3 regions of the Bacillus cereus group sp. MYBK79-1 genome follow, and region 1 is predicted to be linked to each of the others. Evidence: riboswitches for the same ligand, from Rfam matches in the RefSeq annotation. Region 1 holds a riboswitch; each other region holds the start of a gene.

Region 1 (4,672 bases):
CAAAAGCTACTCCTCTCGCCTCTTGCGCATGTTTAATAACTTTATATTCGGACTGAATATCAGGTATGTAACGTAATGCAATATTTATTGCATATGTAATCTTATAATGAATTCGAAATTTACTTAAGCTACTCACAAATTTACTTGGATCAGTCGTATATATAAAAATAAGTGTAAATGGTAATAACGTAAAATATTTTAATGAAAGTGTAGCTGCATAAAATAATGTTTCATATGTAATTGTTGCATATCCGATATGTAAAAACGAAGTATATGATTTGGTTAATTCAGATCCATGAGTTGGTGTAATAAATAAAATCATGACAGAATTTAATAAACTAAATGTAAATATAACAGTAAAAACAATGCAAATTTTACGAAATGGAATTTTAGCAATAAATAGTCCGATACATCCAATCATAAATATAAATAGCAATATACGAAAATCGAAAAACAAAAAAGTAAGTGTCATACAAAAAATAAATAACAACAATTTCACTGCTCCATCCATGCGATGAAAATATGTACTATACACCTTCCTCCCTCCTATTAACATCAAAATAAAGTTCCATAAACCTTTCAGGATATGAAATCCCACTAAATTTAACTAGTTTGAATAAAGAACTTTCCCTTAGATTCCCTCTTTGTAACGTTGCCGGATCCCCTAATACCATAGACGCGGAATTATTCGCAATAATTTCCCCTTTACAGAGAACAATCGCTCTGTCAGTATATTCTAAAGCGAGATTCATGTCGTGTGTGATAAAAATAAAAGATATTCCCTTTGAAGCTAGTTTTCTAATAAACGACATAAACTGTTTATAATGATAATAATCTTGTCCCGCTGTCGGTTCATCTAAAATGATAAGTTTCGGATTTGTTGTTAGTGCAGATGCTATTGTTACTCTCTTTTTTTGTCCATAACTTAATGCCTGAATTGGCCAATTTCGAAATGGATACAAACCACAAATTTTTAACGCTTCTTCCGCTCTAAGTTTAATCTCTTTCTTTGAAAATTTTTTCAATTTTAATGAAAATGAAACTTCTTCTATAACAGTAGGTTGTGTAATCATATGATTTGGATTTTGCATCACATAACATATAACCTCACCCCGTTTACGAATAGACCAAGAATTGATATTTACTCCATCAATTAAAATCCTATTATTATTTGTTTTGTTTATCCCTATAAGACTATGAGCTAATGTTGATTTACCCGCTCCATTATGGCCCAAAAGTGCTACAATTTCCCCTTCATATATGGAGAAATTTACATTGTCTAATACTTTTTGTTTATTAGGATATGAGAATGATAAATTCTCTACTTTCAATAATTCTTTTATTATAGGAGTGTCTTTACAAAAAGCTTGCTTCTCCATCCACTCATTTATTACGCTACTAACACTTTCCCTTTGAAGATTTTTAATGGGGTATATTACGTCATTATTACTATCAAACTGTAATCTCTTTAATACTTCTATGTACATGGGCTCTCTTAAGCCGATAGATGGTAATATACTTGACGTTAAAATCTCTTCTGGAGTGCCTATCGCAACAATTTCCCCTTCTTCCATTAAAATGATTTTATCTAAATCTAGATTTAACAGTTCTTCTATTCGATGTTCAATAATTACGATTGTTTTATTATATTGTTTATGTATATCTTTAATAAGTTCTATTGTATGTAAGCTACTTACAGGATCTAAATTCGCTAAAGGTTCATCGAACAATAATATATCCGCATTCGTTGTTAACAAACCTGCTAAAGAAACAGTTTGTTTTTGCCCTCCAGATAATTCATGCGGGCTTTGTTTATGAAAAGTATGCATCTTTACCTTTTTTAATGAGTCCGAAACAATCTTTTTCATATTATCCTGATTTACACATTCATTTTCTAAATAAAAAGCTACATCTTCTTCCACTGTAAGACCAATAAATTGAGCATCTTGATCTTGCAAAATTGTTCCTACTTGTTTACTCTGTTCAAAAACACTCTCTTTCCTCGGATCTTTTCCAGCAATCAAAATATTACCAGTACTAATTCCTTCATAAGAAAACGGGATAAGCCCATTGATACAATGAGCTAACGTTGATTTCCCTGAACCACTTCGTCCAGCAACTAGCACTTTTTCTCCAGGAAATATATGAAATGTAATGTCTTTTACAGTAGGCTGCGCCGCACGCTCATATTGAAAGCTAAATTGTTCAAAAGAAATAATTGGTTGCATGTTAACATCCCTACTTTTCAATTTTTAAATGTGTATGTTTCTTATTTGATTTAGCTAGACCTATTGTAATTGGCAATCCAAGAACTAAAAATACAATAACATCAGCAATTGTAGCTCCTAATACTTGTATAACAATTTTGTCAAACGGTTCTCCCATTACAATAATATCGAATGCCCCAGCAAATATAATTGCAATGACAATACCAATTAACCCAATAATGGATAAATAAGAAATATCCCCCTTATTATATGTTCCGTTTTTCACACTAAAGCCCACTCTTTTTTGAATGAGCCCCATTGCAAAGCCGATAATGCCTGAACTAATTACCCACCCCCACCAAATACCCCAACCAGCAATTGTATCCGTTACGGTATGACCGATAAGTCCTATTAACAGTCCTGCTACTGGGCCAAATAACGCTCCAAAAACAGTTAAAATAGCTAATGCAGGTTTAATAAATGTATTTGGTGCAATAGAAAATCCCCAAAGTCCTAATATCCCGTATAATGCTGCTCCAATTCCGATTGCCACTACTAACTTCGTTGATAATTTGTTCATTACAATTCCCCTCTCATACTAGTCAACTTTTATTACTCTATATTTATTTTGGAAATGAATTATGCATCAACACTTCCTTTCTATACAACAAAAAATGACCTCTTATATAAGAGGTCATTTTCTTTCACGTTCAAGAATCCTCTTATCTTTCAAAAAACACATCGTGTCTTCTGCGGAATTAGCACCTTCCTATAAATATACATAGGGGTTGCTGAGGTTTCATAGGGCCGTTCCCTTCACCTCTCTGGATAAGTATTAATTTGTAATTCGTATTATGGCACTAAGAAGAATAAATTTCAACACTTTTCTAATTATTTTTATTTTTTATTTAACGGTACATTTAAATCATTGTATTCTTATCGGGATTATGAAATAATAAATTCAAAATAGTTACGGGAGGAATGTACGATGAAAGTAATCGGTTTAATTGGTGGACTAAGTTGGGAATCTACATCGTTATACTATAAACATATTAATACACTTACACTCTCTCAATATGATCAAAATGCAAAACTTGTTTTATATAGCATGGACTTTGGTGAAGTAACTACTTTATTACAAAATCATCAATACGAAGAAGTGAAAAACGAACTAATCACAGTTGCAAAAAAGGTTGAAAAATCCGGAGCTGATTGTTTATTAATGTGTTCCAATACGGTCCATTTATTTGCTGAGGAAGTAGAAAATGCAATATCAATACCACTTCTTCACATTGGTGATGTAAGTGCTAAAGAAATGGTAGAACAGAATATACAGCGTATCGGACTATTGGGTACGAAACAAACGATGGAACAAGACTTCTATAAATCACGTCTAGCAAATTTTAATATTGAGACAATCATCCCAAATGAAGAGGAAAGAAATTTTATTCATCATGTTATTTTAAATGAATTAAGTAAAGGAATTATTTCAGAAACATCAAAAGAAAAACTTTTACAAATTACAAAATCATTAATTCAAAACGGCGCAGAAGGTATATTGCTAGGATGCACTGAAATACCATTGCTCATTTCCCAAAACGACCTTACTGTACCTGTTTTTGATACCGCGTTTTTACATGCAAATACTGCTGTGCAGTTTGCAGTATAATAATATAAAAGCATAAAGGTAGAGCCTCTATGCTTTTATATTGTCCACACTATTTATTTAAAAGAGATTTTATAACTGCAATTGCTTCTTTAGTACCACCACATTCTAAAAAACTATCATTCAGTTTTCGTATACCATGTTTATACTTTTCATTTGAAAGAACGTCTGTTACCGCTTCATTTAAAGTTTGCACATTAACATGTTCTTTCAATAATCGATGTGCTGCTTCAAGTTCAGTTAATCTTTGAGCTATCATACTTACTACTTTAGATTGATAAATAATTGTCAGTTAATAAATTAAAAAAGGCATCTACATAAGTAGATGCCTAACCGTGATAAGGAGTGTTCTGTGAGGTTAGAATAAGCTTTTCAGCTTGTCCTATGCTATCAATATATGATTTATTTTATAAAGTGTGCATAGTTGATAGAAGATTTTATCCTTCTCTATCATCCATTTTGAATCTATTCCTAAATAAGACGACTCTAGTTTCTATAACATTTCATATGTTTTAACCTTCTTGAGAGCTATCTATTTTTGTAGTTCCTCCAGTCAATCGCTTATTTTTTAATTCAAAATAAGCATCTAAAACTTCTTTTCCAATATCAGAGTTAATACCAGATTTATCATTAATAACCCACGGCACAACTACAGAGAATGCTACTTCAGGATTATCATACGGCGCATATCCTGCTAACGTTAAATTATAGCATTCTCTTCGCTCACCTTTTTCATTTCTTCCAATATCACTTTCTCCGCCGTATACTGTCTGTGCTGTCCCTGTTTTACCTGCTGGCT
Region 2 (4,672 bases), on a different contig from region 1:
TTTGTTGTTTCACGCTCACTATCGCGTAAATATTGGTTTAACATAGCGATTGGATTTTTTCTTTCTTTCTCATCTAACACATTATGAAAATCTGCTAAAATTGCATCGCGTACACGTCCGAATAAAGATTGTTTCATTATAATCTTCCTCTCTTCTACTTTATAAATTTGATTTGGTTTTTATTAGTTTTTCATTAACTTGTTCCACTCATCTTCAAAGTTGCTATATGATTTAGAACTTTCTGGAGCAGAATCAACAACTACATCTTTTTCTTTTTTCCACTCACGGTATCCGTAGTATAAAACTACTAATGCTGCGATACCGATTAGTGCTGGGGAATGAGAAAGTGCAATGGATAAACCGATTAAACCAACAATACCCCAAGCTAACTTTCCAAAAAATGATTGTGCTCGCACAAATGATTTATAGCTCCAGTACACAACTCCTGCTCCGATTGCGAATCCTACAATACCAGCAAGACTACCAAGAGCAATTAAAGCCAAAATACCGGCCGCGATAAACGCTAGAAATTGTTTCATCTTGTGCTTGCCTCCCTTCGATTTGATACTCTTATCTTAACTATTTTTTCATCTTTCCATAACGAGCTTAAGAACCGTTTTCGACTCAGACTTAAGACCGAGTTGCATTCAGCCTTTTGTAAAAACATATGGTAGGAGTAGGAACATTCGCCCTTTTATCGCATATAAAAAGCCGTACAGAGAATATTCTCTGTACGGCTTTCGTTACGATTCATAAACTTCATTTTAATTACGCTGTTTTATGATACTCTTTCTTTCCCGCCACTTTAGAAAACCTCGGGAAACCAATTAATATAGAAATGATTCCACATACTCCAACTAAGATCGGATAAAACGCATATGGTAACAATTCAATCGGAGATAACGCCGCAAATCCTGCTGCTGTTAACATTTGCGCGCCGTACGGTATTAATCCTTGCACACAACATGAGAAAAGATCTAATACACTCGCTGATTTACGTGGATCAATTTCATACTGATCTGCAATGTTTTTCGCAAGTGGACCTGTAAAGATAATAGAAATCGTATTATTGGCTGTACACATATTCGTCATACCTACTAAACCAGCAATACCAAACTCTGCTCCTTTTTTAGAACGAATATTACGTGTTAAAATATTCATTAAATATTGGATGCCACCATTATATTGAATCAGTTCGACCATACCGCCAATTAAAATAGCCAGTAATACTAACTCCATCATACCGCCCATTCCAGTCGTTACACTTTTAAAGAAACTCTCTAACGTGTAACTGCCATCTAAAAGACCGATAACGCCAGATAGTACCGTTCCACCAGTTAATACAATAAGTACATTCCAGCCAAGTAACGCTGTAATCAGTACTCCTGCATACGGTAAAATCTTTATCCAGTCAAAGCTATGCGCTTTAACTTGCGTATCGCTTCCTAAAGTAAGTATTACTAACAGTACAATTGTAATAATAGCTGCTGGTAATACAATTAAAAAGTTCGTTTTAAACTTATCTTTCATTTCTGTTCCTTGTGAGCGTACTGCTGCGATTGTTGTATCTGAAATAAATGATAAATTATCACCAAACATCGCCCCGCCAACAACAGTAGCCATCGTAAGTGCAATGGAGATATCAGTTTGCCCACTAATCCCTACAGCAATTGGTGCTAATGCAGCTATTGTTCCCATTGAAGTTCCCATCGCTAATGAAATAAATGCACCTATAACAAAAATTCCAGCCACGATAAACCCTTGCGGTAAAATGGATAACGCTAAGTTAACTGTAGAATCAACGCCGCCCATCCCTTTTGCTGTTTCAGAAAACGCTCCTGCCAGTACAAAAATCAGAACCATAATCATAATATCTGGGTTCCCTGCACCTTTAGCAAATCGTTCTACTTTTACATTAAAGCTTTCTTTACGATTCATTGCTAAAGCGACTCCTACAGCAATTGAAATTGCTACAAGTATCGGCAATTTATAGAAATCACCTGTAATAATTCCAGAACCAATAAATAGCGCCAAAAATATCCCAAGTGGTAATAAAGCCAAACCATTTCCTCTCGTTTCTTTCAAAGTACCATCTCTCCCTAGTTTCAACCTTTTTCTAATAAATAACAAAAGACCTCTTCCAATGAGAAGAGGTCTTATACATGTATAAGAAACGCTCTTCTCATCTTTCAAGCACATGCTTGCTGGATTTGGCACAGCACTCTGAAATCGAGTCCGCTGCCGAGGCATCGTAGGGCCAGTCCCTCCGCCTCTCTTTATAAGAAGGTTTCATATTTATTTTTTAATAGTAATTTCTTCCCTAACTTTACTCGCTTACAAAACAAAAGTCAATTATTTTTTGTATAGATTTTTTTGGTAATTATGCAAAAATTTGAATACAACAATCATTTTAACTTTTTGATTTCTTCTTCCAATATTGAAATCCAATAAAATTCACTATTTTTTATTGCATCTATTATCCATTTCGTGGTGTACCAAGCTAACTCATACTCTTCTTTTGTAACATTGCCACTTTTATAAGCATCCTCTAGCTCATCTTCATCTAGTACATACACCTTACCGTTCGGTAATAATACTACATCTAAATATAAATCATCAAAATACGGTAAACCACGGTCGTCAATTTTATATTCTTTTGCCACATCGATGTAATATTGCACTAATTTTTTCTGATCATCTAACATAGCTGTAATCGCAAAGTTTTTCCCTTTTATGAAATATTGAATCCACGTATATTGATTCCCTGCAATACAAAGTTCTTTACCATCATATTCTTTACAACTAGGCTCTCTAACTTTTTTTATTTCCAGTATTCCTAGCATTCCTTCTTCTACTCGCTTAACCGTATAATCCTTCTCTAGTAGTCGCTTCCACGAAGAACCGTCACCATATTTACGTTTCATTACGTCCGCTCCCCTTCTATATAGAAAAGCCCCCACATATTATGTGAGAGCTTGTTCAAATTATAATTAAGCTGCTTGCTTATTAGAAATTTCTTTCAAATAAGCTTGTCCTTTTTCAGCATCATACTGACCTTCCCACTTAGACATAACTACAGCTGCTAAAGAGTTACCTACAACGTTAACTGCTGTACGAGCCATATCTAAAATACGGTCAATACCAGCGATGAAGGCTAAACCTTCAGCTGGAATACCTACTGTACCAAGTGTCGCTAATAATACAACGAATGATACGCCCGGTACACCCGCAATACCTTTTGATGTAACCATTAATACAAGTAATAATGTAACTTGTTGAGAAATAGATAAATCAATACCGTACATTTGCGCTAAGAAAATAGCTGCAATCGCTTGATATAAAGTTGATCCATCTAAGTTAAATGAATAACCTGTCGGAATAACGAAAGATGTAATTGCTTTCGGACAACCGAACTTCTCCATTTTCTCCATGATTTTCGGTAAAACTGTTTCTGAACTTGCTGTAGAGTATGCTAAGATCAGTTCGTCTTTTAAAATCTTGAAGAATTGGAAAATGTTAATTCCAAATATTTTCGCTGTAAGTCCTAAGACAACTACAACGAAGAAGATCATTGCTCCGTATACGACAATTAGTAATTTCCCTAATGGAATTAATGACGCAAGACCAAATGTAGAAACTGTAACACCGATTAGTGCAAATACACCAAATGGTGCAAATTTCATAACCTGGTTCGTTACGTAAAACATTGCATCAGCTACACCTTGGAAAAATTGAAGAACTGGTCTTCCTCTTTCACCAATTGCTGCTACACCTAAACCGAATAGTACAGAGAAGAAGATAATAGCAAGCATATCTCCATCAGCTAATGACTTCATAATATTCGTTGGAACAATATTTACAAATGTATCTGCAAATGAATGACTTTGTACCTGCTCTGTCGTATGTGTATATTTTGAAATATCTGTCTTTGTTAACTGCTCCATATTTACGCCTTTTCCTGGTTGGAAAATATTCGCTATTAATAGACCAACAACAATTGCAATTGTTGTAATAATTTCAAAGTAAATAATTGTTTTTCCGCCTAGTCGGCCTAATTTTTTTACATCACCAACACCAGCAACTCCAACAACAATACTTGCTACAACAATCGGCACAACGATCATCTTAATTAATCGGATGAAAATATCGCCAATTGGTTGTAAGTATTTCACAACAGCTGGATTATCAAAGAAAATCGCCCCAACTGCAATACCTAGTGCAAGACCAATTAATATTTGCCATGCAAGTCCTATTCTTTTCATACTTGTTGTAACCCCCTCTTCGATGTGTCACTCTACCTCTCATTCTATATCTATAAAACTTGAAATTAAGAGTATTACATATTATTCGACAATTCACTACATTTTGTCCCTGTTGAAAATCATAAATCAAAATTTTAAATCTGACAACAAAATAAGTTTGCCCGAGCGCAAATAATTTTCTTGACAAAAACAAAACCCATGTCAGAAAACCTCACATGAGAACGATTCCTTATGAGTGTTTTATAGGATTTCTATCTAAAATTTTACTATATAAAATAATTATATTTTTCCTTTATTTAACAAAAAATACCAAAAATACATCCTTGTTACACGAACAAAAAATGCATGTACCATGACAATTATCGTTGGAAAATGATAAATTCCGACAAAACTTAGCAATTTTATAAAAT
Region 3 (4,672 bases), on a different contig from region 1:
AACAGATCGGCTTTATTATCTTTTGCTACCGCTAACAGTTCCGCCCCATGTAACGCCATTAAATCTTTATTGGCAGTCACAACATGCTTCCCGCTTTGTAAAGCTTGCAAAATATATGCTTTTGCATCATCAATGCCACCCATTACTTCGATGACAACGTCAATATTTAGATTATCTAAAATTTCATTTGCATTTTGTGTTAATAGAGTAGAAGGTACCTCTACCTCTCTCTCTTTTTCAACATTTTGTACGAGTACTTTCGTTACTTTTACAGGACAACCTACTTGGTGTATAAGTCGCTCTTGATGATCTGTAATGATACGAACTACACCGCTACCAACTGTCCCAAGACCTAATAAGCCAACTTGAATTTCTTTCATAATACTGTCCACCCCTCAAAAATTGTGTTTAGATGAAATTATATGAGTAAAAAATCTGAAAAACAATGTTTTTTGAACATTCGGAAAAATTATAAGGTAATCACTACAAAGAAAACGTTGCCACGTGTGACACAATCTTCTTTTATAATACATAAGGGGTTTCTTGATACACGTAATAATTCAGCCAATTAGAGAATAATAGATTCCCATGGCTCCTCCACCTTACAAGCGGTTTCTCATTTGGATTATTATGCTTAAAGTAATTTTTCGGCACATCAATATTTAACCCTTTGTCACGATCTCGTTCGTATTCTTGCTTTAACGTATCACAACTATATTCACTATGACCGAGCGCAAACACTTGTCTTCCTTCTTGCCCAATAACAAGATGAACACCGGCTTCCTCAGAGTTTGCTAATAATGTTAACTCTGTCACCTCTCTAATATCAATCTCTCGTACTTCTGTATGACGAGAATGCGGGGCGAAAAACAATTCATCAAATCCTTGTAACAATTTCACATGTTGCTCACGGACTTCATGTTCAAATATACCGAACATTTTTTCCTTAAGAGGATACTTTGGAACGCCATAATGATGATACAAACCAGCCTGTGCCCCCCAGCAAATATGAAGCGTAGATGTTACATTCGTTTTTGAATAATCCATAATACGTTTAAGCTCTTCCCAATAATCTACCTCTTCAAAAGAAAGAGTTTCAACTGGTGCTCCTGTAATAATAAGTCCATCAAATTTCTCATTCTCAATATCACGGAATGTTTTATAGAAGCTCGTTAAATGTTCCTGTGCTACATTACGAGACAAATGTGATTCCATATGAAGTAAATGAACATCTAATTGCAACGGGGTGTTGCCAATTAAACGAAGTAACTGCGCTTCTGTTTCTTGCTTCGTAGGCATTAAATTTAATATAGCAATTTTCAATGCACGGATATCCTGTGTTTCTGCTCGCTCCTTCGTCATTACAAAGATATTTTCCTCCTGCAACACTTTGCGAGCTGGTAAATCTTTATCAATTATGATCGGCATGTTGTTTGCCTCCGACTAACGCTGCTTCTAAATCTGCAATAATATCAGAAACATCTTCTATACCAACCGATAAACGAATTAAATCTGATGTAACGCCAGCTAAATGCTGGTCTTCAGCACTTAATTGTCTATGCGTTGTGCTAGCAGGATGTATAACGCAAGTTCGTGCATCAGCTACATGCGTTACGAGGGTTGCTAGTTTTACATTTGCGATAAATTCTTTCGCTGCTTCTAATCCTCCCTTAATGCCGAATGTTAAAACTCCACTAGCACCTTTTTTCAAATACTTTTGTGCTAACGAATAATTTTCATTACTATCTAATCCCGGATAATTCACCCATTCAATACGTTCATGGTTAGCAAGCCACTTAGCAACTGCGAGAGCATTTTCACTATGACGCTCCATTCGTAAATGCAGTGTTTCTAAGCCGATATTGCTAATATATGCATTGAATGGGCTCATACAGTTTCCGTAGTCTCTTAATAATTGAACACGTGCCTTCACAATATAAGCTGCTGCACCAAAATTTTGAACGTAACTTACGCCGTGATAACTTGGATCCGGTTCAACAAGTTCAGGATATTTCCCATTTGTCCAATCGAAGTTCCCTCCGTCAATAACAATGCCGCCCAAAGAGCTTGCATGACCATCAATATATTTCGTCGTAGAATGAACGATAATATTTGCTCCGTGTTCAAATGCTTGGCATAAATAAGGAGTTGCTAATGTATTATCCACGACAAAAGGTACTTCTAGCTCTTTCGCTGCATCTGAAAACTCTTTGAAATTTAAAACGTTCATCGCTGGATTTCCTAGCGATTCTGCATAAACGAGTTTCGTCTTATCATTAGCAAGGGCCACAATTTCATCAGCAGTTAAATTCGGATTAAAGAACGTAACATCGATACCAAGCTTACGCAAACTCACTCCAAATAAATTAAACGTCCCACCGTAAACTGTGGAAGAACAAAGCAAGTGGTCTCCGCTACTACAAATATTTAAAACGGCAAGCATAATAGCAGCCTGCCCAGAAGCCGTTGCAACAGCTCCTACACCACCTTCTAAATCCGCTAACTTTTGCTCAAATGCAGCTAAAGTAGGATTTCCAATACGCGTATATATATATCCTTCTGCCTCTAAATTAAATAGCGCTGCTAAATCATCCGAAGTATCGTATTTATACGTTGTACTTTGATAAAGTGGCAAAACACGCGGTTCACCATTCTTTGGTGTATAACCACCTTGCACACAAATTGTTCCTTTTCCCCATGATTCTCCCATCTCTCATTCTCCTTTCTTTTATACAAAATAAAGTGAAACTTTAATCAGTGGGGGTTTTCTTCATCCCCCACTGATTATTAGTTGAACCAATCGGACTTTTATGGGCAGTTGATCCCCCACCTAATTTCTTTGCTTTCGCTGAATTTTGAGGTGGGGGTCTTACTGCCCATTAAAGCGGGATAAAAAAACTGCTCCTTTCCTGAAAACAAGAAAGGAGCAGTTTGAAAACACGCTCTAAAGGCTCTTTCTTATCTCTCAGGGTTTATTACCTGCAGGATTTGGCACAATTCCGTTATACGGCTGTTGCCAAGGTTTCGTCGGGCCTGTCCCTCCACCTTTTCTTGATAAGACTATGCAATTACCGTTGATTTTATAGCAATAATTTCCTAATGTCAATCCGTTTTTCTGAATGTTCTAAAATAAATGTCAGCAGTTCTATATAAAGCAACAAAAGAAGTATATTCCATATTTATTCAAAAAAGACCTTTAAAAAATCCCAATCAATATATAGAATTAAATAAGTGGTTTAATTTATAAGCCCCAAACCCTAATGAAATCCCAATATATATGTTGAATAAGCCAACCTCACACAAAGATACTATATTATATTCCATTCATTTCACACTAGCATGTGTAACCCTTTCTCTATTACAACTTACATAACGGAGGTATAACATGACAGATAAAAAGGACATGCACTATATACTCGCTCTATATGGCATTCTTTTAGGCTCTATAGTAGGGGCTACGGTTTGGTTATTTTTAGTTACGATCAATATCGGAATCCACTTTATTTGGGGATACTTACCTAACGTTTTCTCTTCTCCCCCTTATTACACTCTTTGTGTAACAATAATCGGCGGTATTTTTGTTGGTTTATCACAAAAATACTTCGGTACATATCCACGTCTTATGCCAGAAGTAATGGGTGAATATAAAAAAACTGGTAGAATTGAATACCGTTTTGTACATCAGGCTACTTTAACTGCGCTTATTGTTTTAATATTTGGAGCTAGCCTAGGTCCAGAGGCCGCACTTGTCGGGATTATCGGCGGACTTTGTACATGGGTAGGGGATCGCTTTAAATTCGCTTTAAAGGGAATGAGTGAACTAACAGAAGTTGGAATTGGAGCTACTTTAAGTGTCATTTTTAACGCTCCATTATTCGGTTACTTAGCTCCAACTGAAAATGAGGAAGAAGAAATTGCCGGGTTTTCTAAAGGAAAAAAAGCAATTGTATATGTAACTACTACTTTTGCTGGATTTTCCGTTTATTTATTGCTTAGTAAACTCGATAATCGTGGGTCCTTTATTGTTGATTTTGGGGAAGGATCTCTTTCAATCAATGAATGGATTGCCTTTCTTCCACTTGCTTGCATCGGTGCTATCGTTGGTTTCCTATATTTCAAAGTAGAATTTACATTAGAGAAAATTATCCATCCTTTCCGTGAATACAAACTAACACTCGGAATTATAGGTGGGGTTTTATTAGGGATTGCGGGAACTTTTCTCCCATACACATTATTTTCAGGGGAACATCAATTAAAAGATTTAGTCGTTGAATGGAGTCATTTATCTTTTTGGATATTACTTCTTTCAGGAATTTTAAAATTATGCATTACTGCCGTTTGTTTAAATACAGGTTGGCGTGGTGGACATATTTTTCCCATTATATTTTCTGGGTCAAGTATCGGATACGCGATAGCCTCCATTCTTCCTATAGACCCAATCGCGTCTGTAGCCATTGTTACGACAGCGATTTCGAGCTATGCGCTAAGAAAACCAATAGCTATAACATTACTATTACTTATGTTTTTCCCGCTTAATTTACTATTACCAATGCTCGGTGCAGCAGCTATTGGTAATGCATTTCCACTTCCTAAGCGTAACGAAACTACAAATTAATAAAAAACAGCATTAACATAGACGTTAATGCTGTTTCTTTGAGTGACGATTATAATT

What was found. A riboswitch is a leader RNA that binds a small molecule or an ion and turns the genes downstream of it on or off. The one in region 1 is predicted to bind S-adenosylmethionine.
Positions count from the first base shown of each region.
Region 2: another riboswitch for S-adenosylmethionine. It lies ahead of ACTFOB_RS14225 (Na+/H+ antiporter NhaC family protein); the one in region 1 lies ahead of ACTFOB_RS01510 (ECF-type riboflavin transporter substrate-binding protein).
Region 3: another riboswitch for S-adenosylmethionine. It lies ahead of ACTFOB_RS19320 (bifunctional O-acetylhomoserine aminocarboxypropyltransferase/cysteine synthase); the one in region 1 lies ahead of ACTFOB_RS01510 (ECF-type riboflavin transporter substrate-binding protein).

Region 1 covers NZ_JBQAEO010000001.1:277,611-282,282, forward strand. The annotation lists gene ACTFOB_RS01500 (energy-coupling factor transporter transmembrane component T family protein) at 1-535, opposite strand, end outside; gene ACTFOB_RS01505 (ABC transporter ATP-binding protein) at 528-2,228, opposite strand; gene ACTFOB_RS01510 (ECF-type riboflavin transporter substrate-binding protein) at 2,239-2,787, opposite strand; SAM riboswitch class I at 2,927-3,042, opposite strand; gene ACTFOB_RS01515 (aspartate/glutamate racemase family protein) at 3,196-3,876, shown strand; partial or broken gene ACTFOB_RS01520 (macrolide family glycosyltransferase) at 3,926-4,138, opposite strand; gene ACTFOB_RS01525 (peptidoglycan D,D-transpeptidase FtsI family protein) at 4,386-4,672, opposite strand, start outside.
Region 2 covers NZ_JBQAEO010000007.1:170,014-174,685, forward strand. The annotation lists gene ACTFOB_RS14215 (PspA/IM30 family protein) at 1-137, opposite strand, end outside; gene ACTFOB_RS14220 (lmo0954 family membrane protein) at 183-539, opposite strand; gene ACTFOB_RS14225 (Na+/H+ antiporter NhaC family protein) at 769-2,085, opposite strand; SAM riboswitch class I at 2,180-2,285, opposite strand; gene ACTFOB_RS14230 (DUF402 domain-containing protein) at 2,406-2,924, opposite strand; gene gltP (glutamate/aspartate:proton symporter GltP) at 2,991-4,262, opposite strand.
Region 3 covers NZ_JBQAEO010000013.1:41,113-45,784, forward strand. The annotation lists gene ACTFOB_RS19310 (homoserine dehydrogenase) at 1-380, opposite strand, end outside; gene metA (homoserine O-acetyltransferase MetA) at 523-1,428, opposite strand; gene ACTFOB_RS19320 (bifunctional O-acetylhomoserine aminocarboxypropyltransferase/cysteine synthase) at 1,412-2,710, opposite strand; SAM riboswitch class I at 2,956-3,061, opposite strand; gene ACTFOB_RS19325 (chloride channel protein) at 3,386-4,615, shown strand.